Linked DNA regions of Hymenobacter swuensis DY53. The protein of the gene in region 3 interacts with the protein of the main gene of each other region in a pairwise test. Links are inferred from orthologs where the notes say so. Each region holds a gene or a part of one and is shown on either strand. Other genes may lie near its edges.

Evidence for each region.
Region 1: the proteins of HSW_RS03950 (region 3) and HSW_RS16150 interact in binary tests that used the Escherichia coli proteins (3 or more experiments, as listed by UniProt). The link is inferred for Hymenobacter swuensis DY53 from one-to-one orthologs.
Region 2: the proteins of HSW_RS03950 (region 3) and HSW_RS20635 interact in binary tests that used the Escherichia coli proteins (3 or more experiments, as listed by UniProt). The link is inferred for Hymenobacter swuensis DY53 from one-to-one orthologs.

What each region holds. Positions count from the first base shown.
Region 1 is NZ_CP007145.1:3,467,050-3,471,594, reverse strand. The notes cover bases 12-2,903. They hold HSW_RS16150 (uracil-DNA glycosylase), read left to right. Parts: upstream 12-1,070; coding sequence 1,071-1,736; downstream 1,737-2,903. Other genes in these bases: lepB (signal peptidase I), read right to left, coding at 1,901-2,903; apaG (Co2+/Mg2+ efflux protein ApaG), read right to left, coding at 572-958; HSW_RS16160 (O-methyltransferase), read right to left, coding at 12-385. Also shown: more of HSW_RS16160, read right to left, coding at 1-11; more of lepB, read right to left, coding at 2,904-3,106; dapB (4-hydroxy-tetrahydrodipicolinate reductase), read right to left, coding at 3,275-3,994; HSW_RS16135 (DUF5683 domain-containing protein), read right to left, coding at 4,076-4,545. UniProt on the Escherichia coli protein: Excises uracil residues from the DNA which can arise as a result of misincorporation of dUMP residues by DNA polymerase or due to deamination of cytosine.
Region 2 is NZ_CP007145.1:4,502,335-4,506,750, reverse strand. The notes cover bases 475-3,237. They hold HSW_RS20635 (5-formyltetrahydrofolate cyclo-ligase), read left to right. Parts: upstream 475-1,451; coding sequence 1,452-2,024; downstream 2,025-3,237. Other genes in these bases: HSW_RS24440 (hypothetical protein), read right to left, coding at 3,197-3,237; HSW_RS20625 (ExbD/TolR family protein), read left to right, coding at 2,633-3,139; HSW_RS20630 (ExbD/TolR family protein), read left to right, coding at 2,047-2,559; HSW_RS20640 (carboxypeptidase-like regulatory domain-containing protein), read left to right, coding at 475-1,354. Also shown: bacillithiol biosynthesis cysteine-adding enzyme BshC, read left to right, coding at 1-211; more of HSW_RS20640, read left to right, coding at 446-474; more of HSW_RS24440, read right to left, coding at 3,238-3,346; HSW_RS20620 (GDYXXLXY domain-containing protein), read right to left, coding at 3,461-4,027; HSW_RS20615 (DUF2157 domain-containing protein), read right to left, coding at 4,033-4,416. UniProt on the Escherichia coli protein: Involved in the removal of 5-formyltetrahydrofolate.
Region 3 is NZ_CP007145.1:573,267-577,830, forward strand. Bases 419-3,329 are described here. They hold HSW_RS03950 (nucleoside-diphosphate kinase), read left to right. Parts: upstream 419-1,619; coding sequence 1,620-2,039; downstream 2,040-3,329. Other genes in these bases: HSW_RS03945 (DHH family phosphoesterase), read right to left, coding at 419-1,260; HSW_RS03955 (nucleoside permease), read right to left, coding at 2,226-3,329. In the rest of the region: HSW_RS03940 (FKBP-type peptidyl-prolyl cis-trans isomerase), read right to left, coding at 1-166; more of HSW_RS03945, read right to left, coding at 217-418; more of HSW_RS03955, read right to left, coding at 3,330-3,518; HSW_RS03960 (superoxide dismutase), read right to left, coding at 3,702-4,310; HSW_RS03965 (nucleoside deaminase), read right to left, coding at 4,428-4,564. UniProt on the Escherichia coli protein: Major role in the synthesis of nucleoside triphosphates other than ATP. The ATP gamma phosphate is transferred to the NDP beta phosphate via a ping-pong mechanism, using a phosphorylated active-site intermediate.

The DNA.
Region 1 (4,545 bases), 2.9 Mb from region 3 along the record:
CCCGCGAGTCGGCGGCGGCCAGGTAGGCTGTGGTGAGGCCCAGCGAAGTGCCCAACTCCACAATGGTGCGGGGCTGGAAGTGGTTGACCAGCCGGAACAGCAGCTTACCCAGCTTGGGCGGCTTGGCGGCCGTGCGGGCAATGTCGCGCAGCTGCCGGACGCGGCCGGCCTTGGTGTGGGAGCCGGCGCCAAAATCCCGGACCTGAATAGTTGTCGCATCGTGCAGGAGTTCGGTACGCCGGTTTTCTACTGCATCATAGGCCGCGAAATGGCCGTAGTGGTTCACTACATGCGCGTATAGGCCAAAGACGAAAGGCGAGTGCAAGCCGTGGGCGTTGCCCGAACTGAGCAGAAACCGGAGGTAGCTGAAAATCTGAAAAAACAACGGCGGGAGTAGGTATGAGCAGGCTAGGCCAACTCTTGATCAACAAAAAAAGACAAAGACACCTGCGCTGACTGAGGAAAGCAGAAAGGCAAAACTCATCCGGAGGGCTGCAAGATACCGAACGCGCAAAAAAAGCCGCTCCGGCAAGAACCGGAGCGGCTGAGAAGCGTCATCAAGGGCAGCGTTTCAGTTCAAACGATACGGCACCACGAGCGTAAATTCTGGAATGTCAACGGCAAACTCGCTGCCATCCATCACCCGCTCCATCTGGTACGTACCCCGCATCTTGCCCAGACCCGATTTCAGGTTGCACCCCGATACGTATTGGTGCGCTTCGCCGGGTTCCAGGGTAGGCTGCTGTCCTACCACGCCTTCGCCCTCCACTTCGCGCACGACGCCGTTGGCGTCGTAAATGTACCAGTGGCGACGCAGCAGCTTCACCGTGTACTCGCTATTGTTGCGGATATCAATTTTGTAGGCAAAGACGTAGTGTTCCTGACCCGGGCTGGAGTAGTCGGGCAGGTAATTGGTGGTAACACTAACGGTTACGCCCTGGGTGGTGGTCGTATTCATAACGTTGGAGTTCCGAAGGAGAGAAAAGCTAACAGCCGTGTGCGGAATTTGGTTTATCTACGCAGCCGGCACCCACAACGGTCCACCCAACTGAAAAATAATCCTTTCCCGTATGTCTGTAAAGATAGAAGAAAGCTGGCGCAAGGTGCTAGCTCCAGAATTTGAAAAGCCGTACTTCCAGCACCTGATTGCCTTCGTGAAGGGTGAGTACGCCACTACCACCGTGTATCCGCCCGGTCCCCAGATTTTTCATGCCTTCGAGGCCTGCCCCTTTGAGCAGGTTAAAGTAGTCATTTTAGGGCAGGACCCCTACCATGGCAAAGGCCAGGCGCACGGCCTGAGCTTCTCGGTGGCCGAGGGCGTGCGCACGCCGCCCTCGTTGCAGAATATCTTTAAGGAACTGCAGGCCGATCTGCCCGAAACCCCGCCGGCCCCGAATGGCAACCTCGACCGGTGGGCCGAGCAGGGCGTTTTGCTGCTTAACGCCACGCTCACCGTGCGGGCCGCCGACCCCGGCAGTCACCAGAAGAAAGGCTGGGAGCAGTTCACCGACGCCGTTATTCAGCAGATTTCCGACCAGAAGGAGCATGTGGTGTTTATCCTGTGGGGCGCGTACGCGCAGAAAAAGGGCGAAATTATTGATGCCCGCAAGCACTTGGTGCTGAAAGCCGCCCACCCCTCGCCCTACGCCGCCGACCGAGGCTTCTTCGGCAGCCGCCCTTTCAGCCAAACCAACACCTACTTGCAGCAGCACCACGAGCAGCCGATTACGTGGTAAAGCGCGAGGAGGCACGACGAAGCAATCTGTCCTTCACGACGTGCTAAACCCTGAAAAAAAGAAAGCCCCTGACGCCAGCACGGACGTTAGGGGCTTTCGAATAGGTCAGGGCGTTGGGCTGCGTTAAGGACAGATTGCTTCGTCGTGCCTCCTCGCAATGACGGTTAATCTACCAAGTTAAACAGGCGGTTCCAGCGGACTTTCTGGAAGAAGGAGGCGTGCGGATCAACCGACAGCCAGATGAGCACGGCCTTGCCCACGATGTGGTCGGCGGGCACGAAGCCCCAGAAACGCGAATCGAGGGAGTTATGGCGGTTGTCGCCCATCATGAAGTAGTAATCCTGCTTGAAGGTGTAGCTCTTCAAAGGCTGACCGTTCTGCAGAATCTGACCGTTGGCATCCACGCTCATGCCTTCGTTGTGCTCGTAGCGCAGAATGATTTTCTGATACTGGGGCGAGTTCTGGGGGGTGAGCTGCACCGTTTGGCCTTCCTTCGGAATCTGGAGGGGACCGTAGTTGTCCTTATTCCAGGTGGGGAAGGGTGGGTTGGCCAGGGGCTGACTATAGGGTGAATCAGGGTTGTTGGGGAACACCTGCTGCCGCTCCGGCTGGTTTGGCGGCGTCTTCAGATCCACAATGCCTTTCACGTAGGGCTGCTTTTTGAAGAACTCGTACGCCGCCTGGGTCATGTGTACTTCGTAGCCCCGGCCGTACAACTCAGTATCCGCTTGGTAGGGAGTGCCCTCGGGCGTATCGTAGTTCACTACGCCGTACTGTCGGAAGTCCGCTGCCAAGTCGTCGTTTCCGGGCACCTGCAGGAAGTAGCTGCTCTGCATTTCCGGGTAGTTCTTGGCGGGCTTACCATTGATGAATACCTGCCCCTGCTTAACCTCCAGCACGTCGCCGGCAACAGCAATGCACCGCTTAATGTAGTTTGTGCGCAGGTCGGCGGGGTGTTCGGCTTCGAAGGGCACGTTGAACACTACCACGTCGTTGTTCTTCACCTCCGAAAAGCCGGGCAGCCGGTAGCTGGGCAGCTGAATCAGGTCGGAATAGCTTCTGATGCTGCTGCCCCAGATGGTCTGGTGCGTGAGCGGCACCTGCAGCGGCGTCTGGGGCGTGCGCGGGCCGTAGTGCAGCTTGCTCACAAACAGGTAGTCGCCTACCAGCAGGGAGTGCTCCATAGAAGGCGTCGGGATGGTGTACGCCTCAAAGGTGGCCCACCGGATTAGCGTTGCCGCTACTACCGCAAACAGAATGGCGTCACCCCACTCCCGGACGGCACTTTTGCGCTTCTTCGGCTCCTTTCCGGGCGTAACCGGGGCCGATGGGTTTTTCTCGAGGTATTTCTCCCAGGATTGTACTGCCATAATAAGTCAGGGGCCAAAAAAACGAACTGTCGGCCGTTGCCGGCACGTCTTCAGTTTGAACGACGGAAGATGCGAAATAATGCGAGGAAAGGTGAAGTTGTGAAGGGTGAAATTGTGAAGAGGTGCAATTCGGCCACTTCACAATTTCACCCTTCACAACTTCACATTTCAGAGGCCCAGCAGATCTTTCATGCCGAATACGCCCTGGCGGCCGGGCAGCCACTCGGCGGCCAGCAGCGCGCCCTGCACAAACCCTTCGCGGGTGTGGGCTTCGTGCTTGAGTTCGATGGAGTCGGCGGGGGAGGAGTAGGTGATGATGTGGGTGCCCACCACCGCGCCTTCGCGCTCCGAGAGGATAGCCAGTTCCGACGCCGTGTCGGTGGCTTCGTTGCGCCAGGTGGTTTTAGCAGGGAAGTGGCGTAGGATGCCTTCGGCGGCCGTGAGGGCCGTGCCGCTGGGCTGGTCTACCTTCTGGGTGTGGTGGATTTCCCGCACCTGCACATCGTAGCCGCCAAACTGGTGCATTTTGGCCGCAATGTACTCGTTGAAGTGGAAGAACAGATTCACGCCCACGCTGTAGTTGGAGGCGTAGAACAGCGGCGTGCCGGTTTCCTGGCTCAGGGTCTGGGCCTCGGCGAAGTGATGCAGCCAGCCCGTGGAGCCGCACACTACCGGAATGCCCTGCCGGAGGCAGGCCACTACATTCTGAAACGCCGCGTCGGGGTGGGTGAACTCAATGGCCGCGTCAACCTGAACGGCAGTAAAATCGGAGATGCGCACATCAGGCCGCGAAGGGTCCACAATGCCGACAATCTGGTGGCCGCGGGCAATAGCCTGGGCTTCGATGGCCCGGCCCATTTTGCCGTAACCGATCAGCAGGAGCTTCATAGAAGAGAAATTTCTGGTACTTCAGCGGAGGATGACAAACCGGACAGCCAGACAGCATGCCCGGACGAATGCCTCCACCGGTTATTTAAAGTGTAAGGAAAGGGCCAGTCCGGCTCCGGGAGCTACTGTCTGGCTGGGCAGCAGTGTTGGCTCAACGCGCAGGCTTAAATCGTCGCTGATGTCGAAGTCGCGCAGGTGAGCATCTACCAGCGCATCAAGCACCGTAATGCCATACACCAGGGCCGTGTAAGCAATGAACGTGTCGCGGTTACGACGGTAGAAGACGATACCCCGCTGAATGTTCTCAATGCTGGTTTCCTGGCTAACGTTTTCGCCTTTCAGGTCGCCGAAGGCTTTGCGCGGGTTGCTATTGAGGTATTCATCCTTGCCGTCCGCGTATTCGCGGTACCTGGTCTGGTAGAAGAACAGGCCGTAGCCCACACCGCCCAGCCCACCATATACCAAGGGCAGCTTCCACCAGCGGCGGTTGTACACCTGGCCGGCACCGGGCAGGACCAGGGCCAGCAGGGTTGCTTTCTTGGGGCGAGTCA
Region 2 (4,416 bases), 3.9 Mb from region 3 along the record:
AAAGCGCCTGAGCAAAGCTGCCGAAGCCAAGCACGAAACCGCCTATACCCAGCTCACGGCCCTCAAAGACAAGCTGATGCCCAACGGCCACCTGCAGGAGCGCGAAGACAACGTGCTGAGCATCCTCATCAACAACCCCGGCTTTATCGGGCAGCTTTTGGATGCCTTCGACCCGCTGGCCCTGGAGTTTACGGTGCTGGAGGAGGAGTAGAAAACAGCTGTTGCAGCTAGTTGGAAAGCAACTGATGCCAATAAATAACGTCATGCTGAGCTTGCCGAAGCATCTCTACCGCTTCGTTAGATTGCTACAACGGAGCGGTAGAGATGCTTCGGCAAGCTCAGCATGACGGTTTCGGATACCTTGTAAACAGCTGCTGGCAACCATCGGCCACTGGCGGGGCTCTGGGGGAGAGTTGTTCTACTCTTCTCCAACTCCTCATTTCTGATGGCGGCTATCCGACGTTACTGTTTCTCTGTTTCCTGGCTGCGGAAGGTGGCCGGTGGGCTGCTAGTGGGGCTGTTGCCCTTGGCGGCCACCGGCCAGACGCTGACCGGCACCCTTACCGCCGGCCCCGCGGCCGGTCCGGTGTCGTATGCTAACCTGGGCATTCCGGGCAAGAGCGTGGGCACCGTAACCGATGAGCACGGGGCTTACCAGCTGGCCTACACGCCGGCCAACCTCACCGATACCGTGTACGTGTCCAGCTTGGGCTACCGGTCGCAACGAGTGCTGCTGCGGGAGCTGGTGGCGCAGCCCAACCGCACGCTGGTGCCCGTGGCCGTACCGCTGGCGGATGTGCGGGTGCAGGCCCCGGGGCTGTACAAGCGCCGCCGCACGCTGGGCTGCACCACTACCTCCCATTCCATCATCTCCAAGCTCAAAGCTGAGCATCTGGGGGCCGAGATGGGCATAGTCGTCTGCCTCAAGCACAAGCCCACCAAGCTGCTGACGGCCCATTTCAACGTGCTATACCAGCAGCCCGATACCCTGCGGTTTCGGGTGAACCTGTACCGCCTGCTGCCCGACGGCCGCCCATCGGGGGAAAAGCTGCTGACTCGCAACCTGTTAGTGAGCACGACGGACAGGGCAAATCCCGAGGCCCCGCTCACCGTGGACCTGACCACGGACCAGCTGGTAGTGGACGAGGATTTCCTGCTGACGCTAGAGTGGGTTGGCGGCGGGGAGGTGGAGCAGGTGAGTAAAAGCCTGGCCTTTTCCAGCGCCCTGGGCTACGGCAAAGGCGACCTGTACTTCCGCAAAACCAGCCAGGATTCCTGGGAGAAACCCTCCGTGGGAGCCAGGTTGGCCGGTATGCAGCCGAAAGTGGGCTTCTACGTGACGGCGCTGGACTGATTGGTTCAGCCAAAAGAAACCAGCCGAAAAAAGTGCCCTGCTGTTTGTATCAGAGGATGGAAAAAATCAGCGTAATCAGTCCAATTCGCGAAAATCTATGACCAAAGCCGAACTCCGCCGCGCCGCCCTGGCCCGCCGCCGCGCCCTGCCCGAAGCCGAAGTGGCCCGGCGTAGCGCCGCGCTGTGGGAACAGCTGCAGGTCGAATTTGTGGTGCCGGAGTGGCAGTGGCTGCACCTGTTTCTGCCCATTCCGCAGCAGCACGAGCCCGATACCTGGCCGCTGATTCGGGCGCTGTGGGCGCAGCAGCCGCATATGCAGCTGGCCGTGCCCGTGGTGCAGCCCGACGGCCACACGCTGCGCCACTTCCACCTTACGCCCGCTACCACGCTGGTAAAAAACCGCTGGGGTATTCCGGAGCCGGTGGGCGCCGCCAAGATTAGCCCCGCCCAGCTGGACGCCGTGCTGATTCCACTGCTGGCTTTCGATGAAGCCGGCCACCGTGTGGGCTACGGCAAAGGCTTCTACGACCGGTTTCTGCAGGAGTGCCGGCCCGATGCGATGCGAATAGGGGTGAGTCTGGAGCCGCCAGTGCCGCGCATTACCGATGCTTGGGCGGGCGACGTACCGTTGAACGCCTGCCTCACGCCGGAGCGGGTGTGGTGGTTCTAGGCCGACTTGTATATTAGAGGCTATGTCGTCCGCTCCGCCCTGCTTGCTATCTGGCCGTTCCCGCCGCGCCCCGCGCCGGCTGATGCCGCCTGATATGACCCCGATGGCCGGTGTAGGCTTTCTGCTGGTGGCGTTTTTCATGCTGAACAGTACGTTGTCCAGATCTACCCTGCTGGAGCTGGCTATGCCGGTGAAGCCAACGCCCACGGCTGAAATACCAAGCCATTGTTGCGGTGGCAGCGCGCTTACGCTGCTGCTGGGGGCCGATAACCGGATTTTCTACTACTGGGGAATGGGGCCGGCCTTCACGGAAGATGGGTTGCATGAAACCAACTTGGGCAGCCGGGGACTGCGCCGGGTGTTGCTGGGCTTTCGTGCGCAGCCCTGCCCGCTGGTCCTCGTGAAGCCCTCCGATAAGGTATCGTACCACCAGCTGGTAGATGTGCTGGATGAGCTGCACATCACCGTCACCACCCAGTATGTGCTGGCCGACCTGACTGCGGCCGACAAGCAACTGCTGGTGGCGGGGCCGTAGCCGCTGCACAATATCAGCTTCTGCCGTAGCGTTGCCTGAATACAACCGTATTCACCTAACCCCCAGCACCGTTATGGCCGACCTCCAGACCGCCGCCCCCGCCGCCAAGGGCACCAAGCCCCGCGCCAAAAAGCACGCCTTCCGCCTCGATATGACCCCGATGGTGGACCTGGCCTTTTTGCTGCTTACGTTCTTCATGCTCACCACTACCTTCAGCAAGCCTACGGTGATGGAAGTGGCTATGCCGGCCAAGGGCTCCGAAACATCGGCCGTGCCGGCTTCCAAAGCCCTGACGCTGCTGCTGGGCAAAGACAGCCGGATTCAGTACTTCTTCGGAGAGAATCCTGGTAAAAATACCTCTGCGGTTCATAGCACTACATTCGCGGCAAATGGTCTACGGAAGCTGCTGCTGCAATTCCGGCAGAAGGCGGGTGGTATGGTGCTCATCAAGGCCACCGACGAGGCTTCCTACCAGAGCATGGTGGACGCGCTGGATGAAATGAATATCACCGATACCAGGAAATACGCTTTGGTAGATCTGGATCAGGCGGATAGAAACCTGCTGGCCACTTACCGCTAGGCTGCCCGCTCACAAATTAAAACCGCCCGCTTCGATGATATCGGGGCGGGCGGTTTATTATTTCTGGGGCGAACTGGCGGAGTCCGGGTGACCAAGGGCCTGAGCGGAGCGGGATGTTGCCGTTTTGCTATGAACGGTGGTTGGCTGAGTGGCTCGCCGCTGGGCGGCCAGCACCTCGCCAATAGAGGCTAGATTGGCTTTCTTCATGAAGCAGGAAAATAAAAGGATAAGACAACATGCAATAGGTAGGGTAGCGGTAAACGGAGCAAAACTTGCCAGCCAAGATAATACAAACCAGGAAAATAAGGCGCGATTTTTTGGTCAGCGGGCTGTGGTGTCAATCTGACTGATGCGTGCCTGACCCCAGGGGGCAATACTGATTTGCACACGCAGGCTGCGCCGCTGATGCAACCTACGGCTCATGGTTTCGGGCACGTAATACCGCTCCAGGCCGTAGCGCAGGCGCAGGCCACGCCGCCATACATCCTGCACCGAGCCACGCAGTACCGCCTGCTGACCAGTAATAGCCGGCCGCGCAGGGTATATTCCTACGGCCTCGTAAGTGCTGTCGGGGCGGGGCGTGAGTAGTACGTAGGCGGCCTGTTTGCGGCGGGGTAGTTCCTCGCCGCGCCATAGGTGGCCTGGTAGCTCGCCAATTTGGTAACGCAGATTCAGGTAGTCGCCATACAGCAGGTCGCGTGGGTCTATGGGTTGGGTCCGGAGCCAGATGCGGCGGCCCAGAGCCTCGGTGGCATAGCCAGCCACCGCTACGCCCAGCACAAACAGCACCTGAGCCAGCACCAGCCACCGCAGCCACACACGGCGGCGCGGCTCCGGCAAATCGGGCAAGGACCCGGCCACGGCGGGCAGTGCAGAAACAGCAGACAAACTACTCATGGTTTAGAGGCAGTGGAGCCGGCGAAAGTGCGGGCCGCCCGGCGGCGCAGCAGCCAGCTCAGGCCAAACAGCAGCAAGCCGCCCAGCAGAAAAAACACCGATTTATCCATGAAGCCCCAGGTTAGCTTGAAGTACGCTACGGCCGTAGTCAGCACGAAGAGCACGGTGCCCAGCGTTACCCGGTCCTGGTTTTGCTCCTGGTGCGCCCGCCATAATACGCTGCCTGAGTAGGCGTACAGCACCACCAGCGTAGCCACGGCCAGCGGCAACCCGCCGGTAAAGTAGAAGCCGGGCAGTAGCAGCAGCCAGTCGGTGGCACTGCCGATACGGCCGCGCCGCTGCTTGCCCCAGAGCGAGAGGGCCAGTACCGCCGCCAGTGC
Region 3 (4,564 bases):
CATCGGCACTGATTTCGCGGGCATCGTAGCTCTTGCCGTTGCTCTTGAATACTTTGTATTCAATTCCCGATTTGGTCTTGCTGAATTCACCGCCTTTGTTGCAGGAGGCGAGGCCCAGAACGCCGGCTGCGAGGGCCAGGCTCAGAAGGTTGCGTTTAAGGAGCATGAAAGGGTTATCGTGTGTACAAACAGAATGAGCGGCCAAGTTACACCGAATTATACCGATGGTGCTACCGGCGCCAACGGGGCCGTAACCAGCTGCGCCTGATAAGCAGGAAGCAAGCTCAGAAACCGCTCTACGGTGCTGCTGAGGGAGTCATAGCTGATGCCACCAGCGGCATTATGGTGGCCGCCGCCATTGAAATTGCGGCGCGAAAACTCGCTGACTGAGAAGTCACCCACCGAACGGAAGGAAATCTTCACGGCCTGTACCCGGTCAATGAGAATGGCGGCAAACACGATTCCCTCAATGCTGAGCGCAAAGTTCACCAGCCCTTCCGTATCGCCGGTTTTAGAGTTGTACTGGCGCAACTCGTCGGCCGTAATAGCAATGTAGGCCGTGTTATACTCGCGCAGCACCGTGAGCTTATCCTTCAGCACGAAGCCCAGAAAGCGCAGCCGCTCCTCTGAGTGCGAGTCGTAGATGCGGCGGTGCACATCGGAGAGATTGATGCCCGCGTTCAGCAGCTCGGCAATAATCAGGTGCACGTTGCGCGAGGTGCTGGGGTGGCGAAACGAGCCGGTATCCGTCATGATGCCGGCGTAGAGGCACTCCCCGATGCCGGTGTCAATCAGGTCCTGGTCGCCCAGGTCGCGGATTACTTCAAACACCAGCTCGGCCGTGGCGGCAGCTTTGGGATTGGAGTAGTCCAGCTGCGCGAAATCCTCGGGCTCCTGGTGGTGGTCGATGAGGACCTTGGTACCCTTGGCTTCCCGCACGTAATCGCCCAGCTCATTGATGCGGCCCAGACAGCTGAAATCAAGGCAGAAGAGCACTTCGGCCCGCGCAATGATGTCACGCACTTGGGCGTCGTTCTGGCGGGGCTCGTATACCACTACTTCCTCGTTACCGGGCATCCAGGCCAGGAAATCGGGGTAGTCGGATGGGGTAACCACCGTAACGCTGTGGCCCTTCTTGCGGAGGTAGCCGGCCAAGCCCAGGGACGAGCCCAGGGCGTCAGCATCGGGCTTGTGGTGGGTGGTGATGAAAATCTGTCGGGGGTGCGCAAGCAGCTCCTTCAGCTCAGATATTGTGGACATTGCCTACGGGGTAGGTGACTGAATTTCGGTCGGTTAGGCCGCGTACAAAGGCGGCAAAAGTCGGAAATATTCTGGGTTTCAACAACACGCCCTTCGGAAAGGTGCAGGCAGGGCATAGGTGAGGACAAGGCCGGTTACCGGGCAAAACGTTCCGGGAGGCAGAAAATATGAGAAATATGGAGTTGAATATGGGTACGATACTACCCGTGGGGGTGTATGCTGCTGGAAAAATGCCGTATCTAATTTCGGCATTTCTACACCAGCAACTCATTCCATCATTTCATTCCGTACTTTTGCGGCCGCAAACGCCTGCCGTTTGCGTAGTAACTGAATTCATTTCAACTAACCATACCAAGCCCATGGCCACGAACCGCACGTTTACGATGATTAAGCCCGATGCTACCCAGGACAACCACATTGGTGGTATCCTGAGCATGATTGAGGAAGGTGGCTTCCGCATCGTTGCCCTGAAAAAAGTGCAGCTGACTCCCGAGCGTGCCGGCCAGTTCTACGAAGTACACAAGGAGCGCCCCTTCTACCAGGACTTGGTGAAGTACATGTCGTCGGGCCCCATCGTGGCCGCTATCCTCGAGAAGGATAACGCCGTAGCTGACTTCCGCACCCTGATTGGTGCTACCAACCCCGCCCAGGCCGCCGAAGGCACCATCCGGAAGAAGTACGCCAAGAGCATCGAAGCCAACGCCGTACACGGCTCCGATTCCGATGAAAACGCCAAAATCGAAGGTGACTTCTATTTCACCGCCGACGAGCAATTCTAAATCATGGACTCAGGCGGATTAGTCGGATTTTATAGACGATTGAAAACCGCACTACCGTTTGATTTGTCATTAGAAGCAATAAAAAAGCCTCGCATCAGTGCGAGGCTTTTTTATTGCTTAAAGTTATGCTTGAATCCGAAAAACGGGTCGTCCACAAAATCCGGCCAATCCGTCTGAGTCCGTGATTTAGACGGGCTCTGCGCTAAGCAGGGGCTCTATGTGCTCCGATTCGGTTACTTCCTGAGTGGTGTGCTTGTGCTTGAAGAGGAAGACGAACAGCACAGCAATAACCAGTGCATAGGCCGCAAACGTCAGCCAGATGCCGTGCCAGTCCTTGGTTACGCCATCGGCGGCGGTAAAGTACTGCTCGATGACGATACCGCTAACGGAACTGCCCAGCACGGCGCCAAAACCGTTGGTCATCATCATGAACAAGCCCTGGGCACTAGCGCGGATAGACGAGGCCGTCTGGGTTTCCACGAACAGCGAGCCAGAGATATTGAAGAAGTCGAAAGCCATGCCGTACACAATGCAGGACAGGACAATCAGCCAGATGCCGGGCTGGTCGGGAGTGCCGAAAGCCAGCAGGCCAAAACGTAACACCCACGCAATCATACTGAACAGCATCACCTGCTTGATGCCAAAGCGGCGTAAAAAGAACGGAATAGCCAGAATGAACAGCGTTTCCGATACCTGCGAGATGGACATAATGATGGCCGGGTACTTCACGGCAAACGTGTCTTGGTAGGCTGGCACTTTGTCGAAATCGTGCAGGAAGGTGTCGCCGTAGGCGTTGGTAAGCTGTAGAGCGGCTCCCAGCAGCAGGGCAAACAGGAAGAAGGTGAGCATTTTGGTGTCGCGCAACAACGCAAACGACTTCAGGCCCAATACATCTATTAGCGAGCGGCTGGGCGTGTCTTTAGCCGGAGGCGGGCAGGCGGGCAGCGTAAATGAATAGATGCCCAGCGCAAAAGCGGCGGCGGCGGCTACGTAAAACTGGTTAGCCGATTTCTCGAAGCCCAATAAGCTCACCGTCCACATGGCCACAATGAAGCCGATGGTACCCCACACCCGAATGGGCGGGTAGTCCTTCACTACATCCAGGCCCTGCCGCTTCAACACTGAGTACGATACGGCAATGCTGAGGGCCAGCGTGGGCATGTAGAAAATCATGTTCAGCAGAATCACCCAGAAGAAGGTGCCTGGGTCCGTCACTAGGGGAACCGTGCACAGCACCGCCCCACCTAGAATATGCAGGATACCGTAGAGTTTTTCGGCATTCACATACTTATCGGCAATAATCCCCATGATGGAAGGCATGAAGATGGAGGCAATGCCCATGGTGGAGAAGATGGCCCCGAACTGCGCGCCCGACCACTGTTTGGTCTGAAACCAGTACGCCCCGATGGTTATCAGCCACGAGCCCCAGATGAAAAACTGTAAAAAGCTCAGAATAGTGAGACGCAGCTTGGTACTCATGCAACTACTGGTGAGGAAAGTGGGGGGAACACAATTTGAATCCTAAAGATACAAGAATTCTCTGCGGTGAAAATTCGCCGCCGCCGCCGCCCCATCGGACCGGTCCGGGGTATAAACCCCAAAAAAGCCCCTCCGGCCGGGGCCAGGGGGGCTTTTCGCAAGTGCAATAGTATTACCTGAAGGTTACGCGGCGTCCGCGAAACGCTTGTTTACTTCGTCCCAGTTGATGAGGTTGAAGAAGGCGGCAATGTAATCGGGGCGACGGTTCTGATACTTGAGGTAGTAGGCGTGCTCCCACACGTCGAGGCCCAGTACCGGAGTACCTTTGCAGCCGGTGTCGGGCATGAGGGGATTATCCTGGTTAGGCGTGGAGCAGATTTGTACCGAGCCGTCGGCCTGCTTGCACAGCCACGCCCAGCCCGAGCCGAAACGGGTAGTAGCAGCCTTGGTGAATTCCTCCTTGAATTTCTCGTAGCTGCCGAATGCCTGGTTGATGGCTTCGCCGACAGCGCCGGTGGGGGTACCACCACCGTTGGGGCCCAGAATCTGCCAGAAAAAGGAGTGGTTCCAATGGCCACCGCCGTTGTTGCGTACGGCTGCCGGAGCCGAGGCAATGTTCTGCAGCAAATCTTCCAGACTCTTGCCTTCCAATTCAGTGCCGGCTACGGCGTTGTTGAGGTTAGTAACGTAGGCCTGATGGTGCTTGCCGTGGTGGATTTCCATGGTTTGCGCATCAATGTGCGGCTCCAGGGCATCGTAGGCGTAGGGCAGTTGGGGCAGTTCGAAAGCCATCGTAAGGAGAGGTTAGTTGGGTGAAGGAAAGGTAAGCTGCTGTTGACCTTTGCAGGTACAGACTGACAGTAAAACCACCGGAACCCGCGTAGGGTTGCGGTGGCGGCCAAAAGTAGCCTATTTCCGCTTTTGGGCGAAGAACTCCCGCATCAGGCTTTCACTCTCCTGCGCCAGAATGCCGCTGACTACTTCGGCCCGGGGGTGCAGCAGTTGACCGTGGCGGCGGTACCCGAATTTCGGCTCGGCCGCACCGT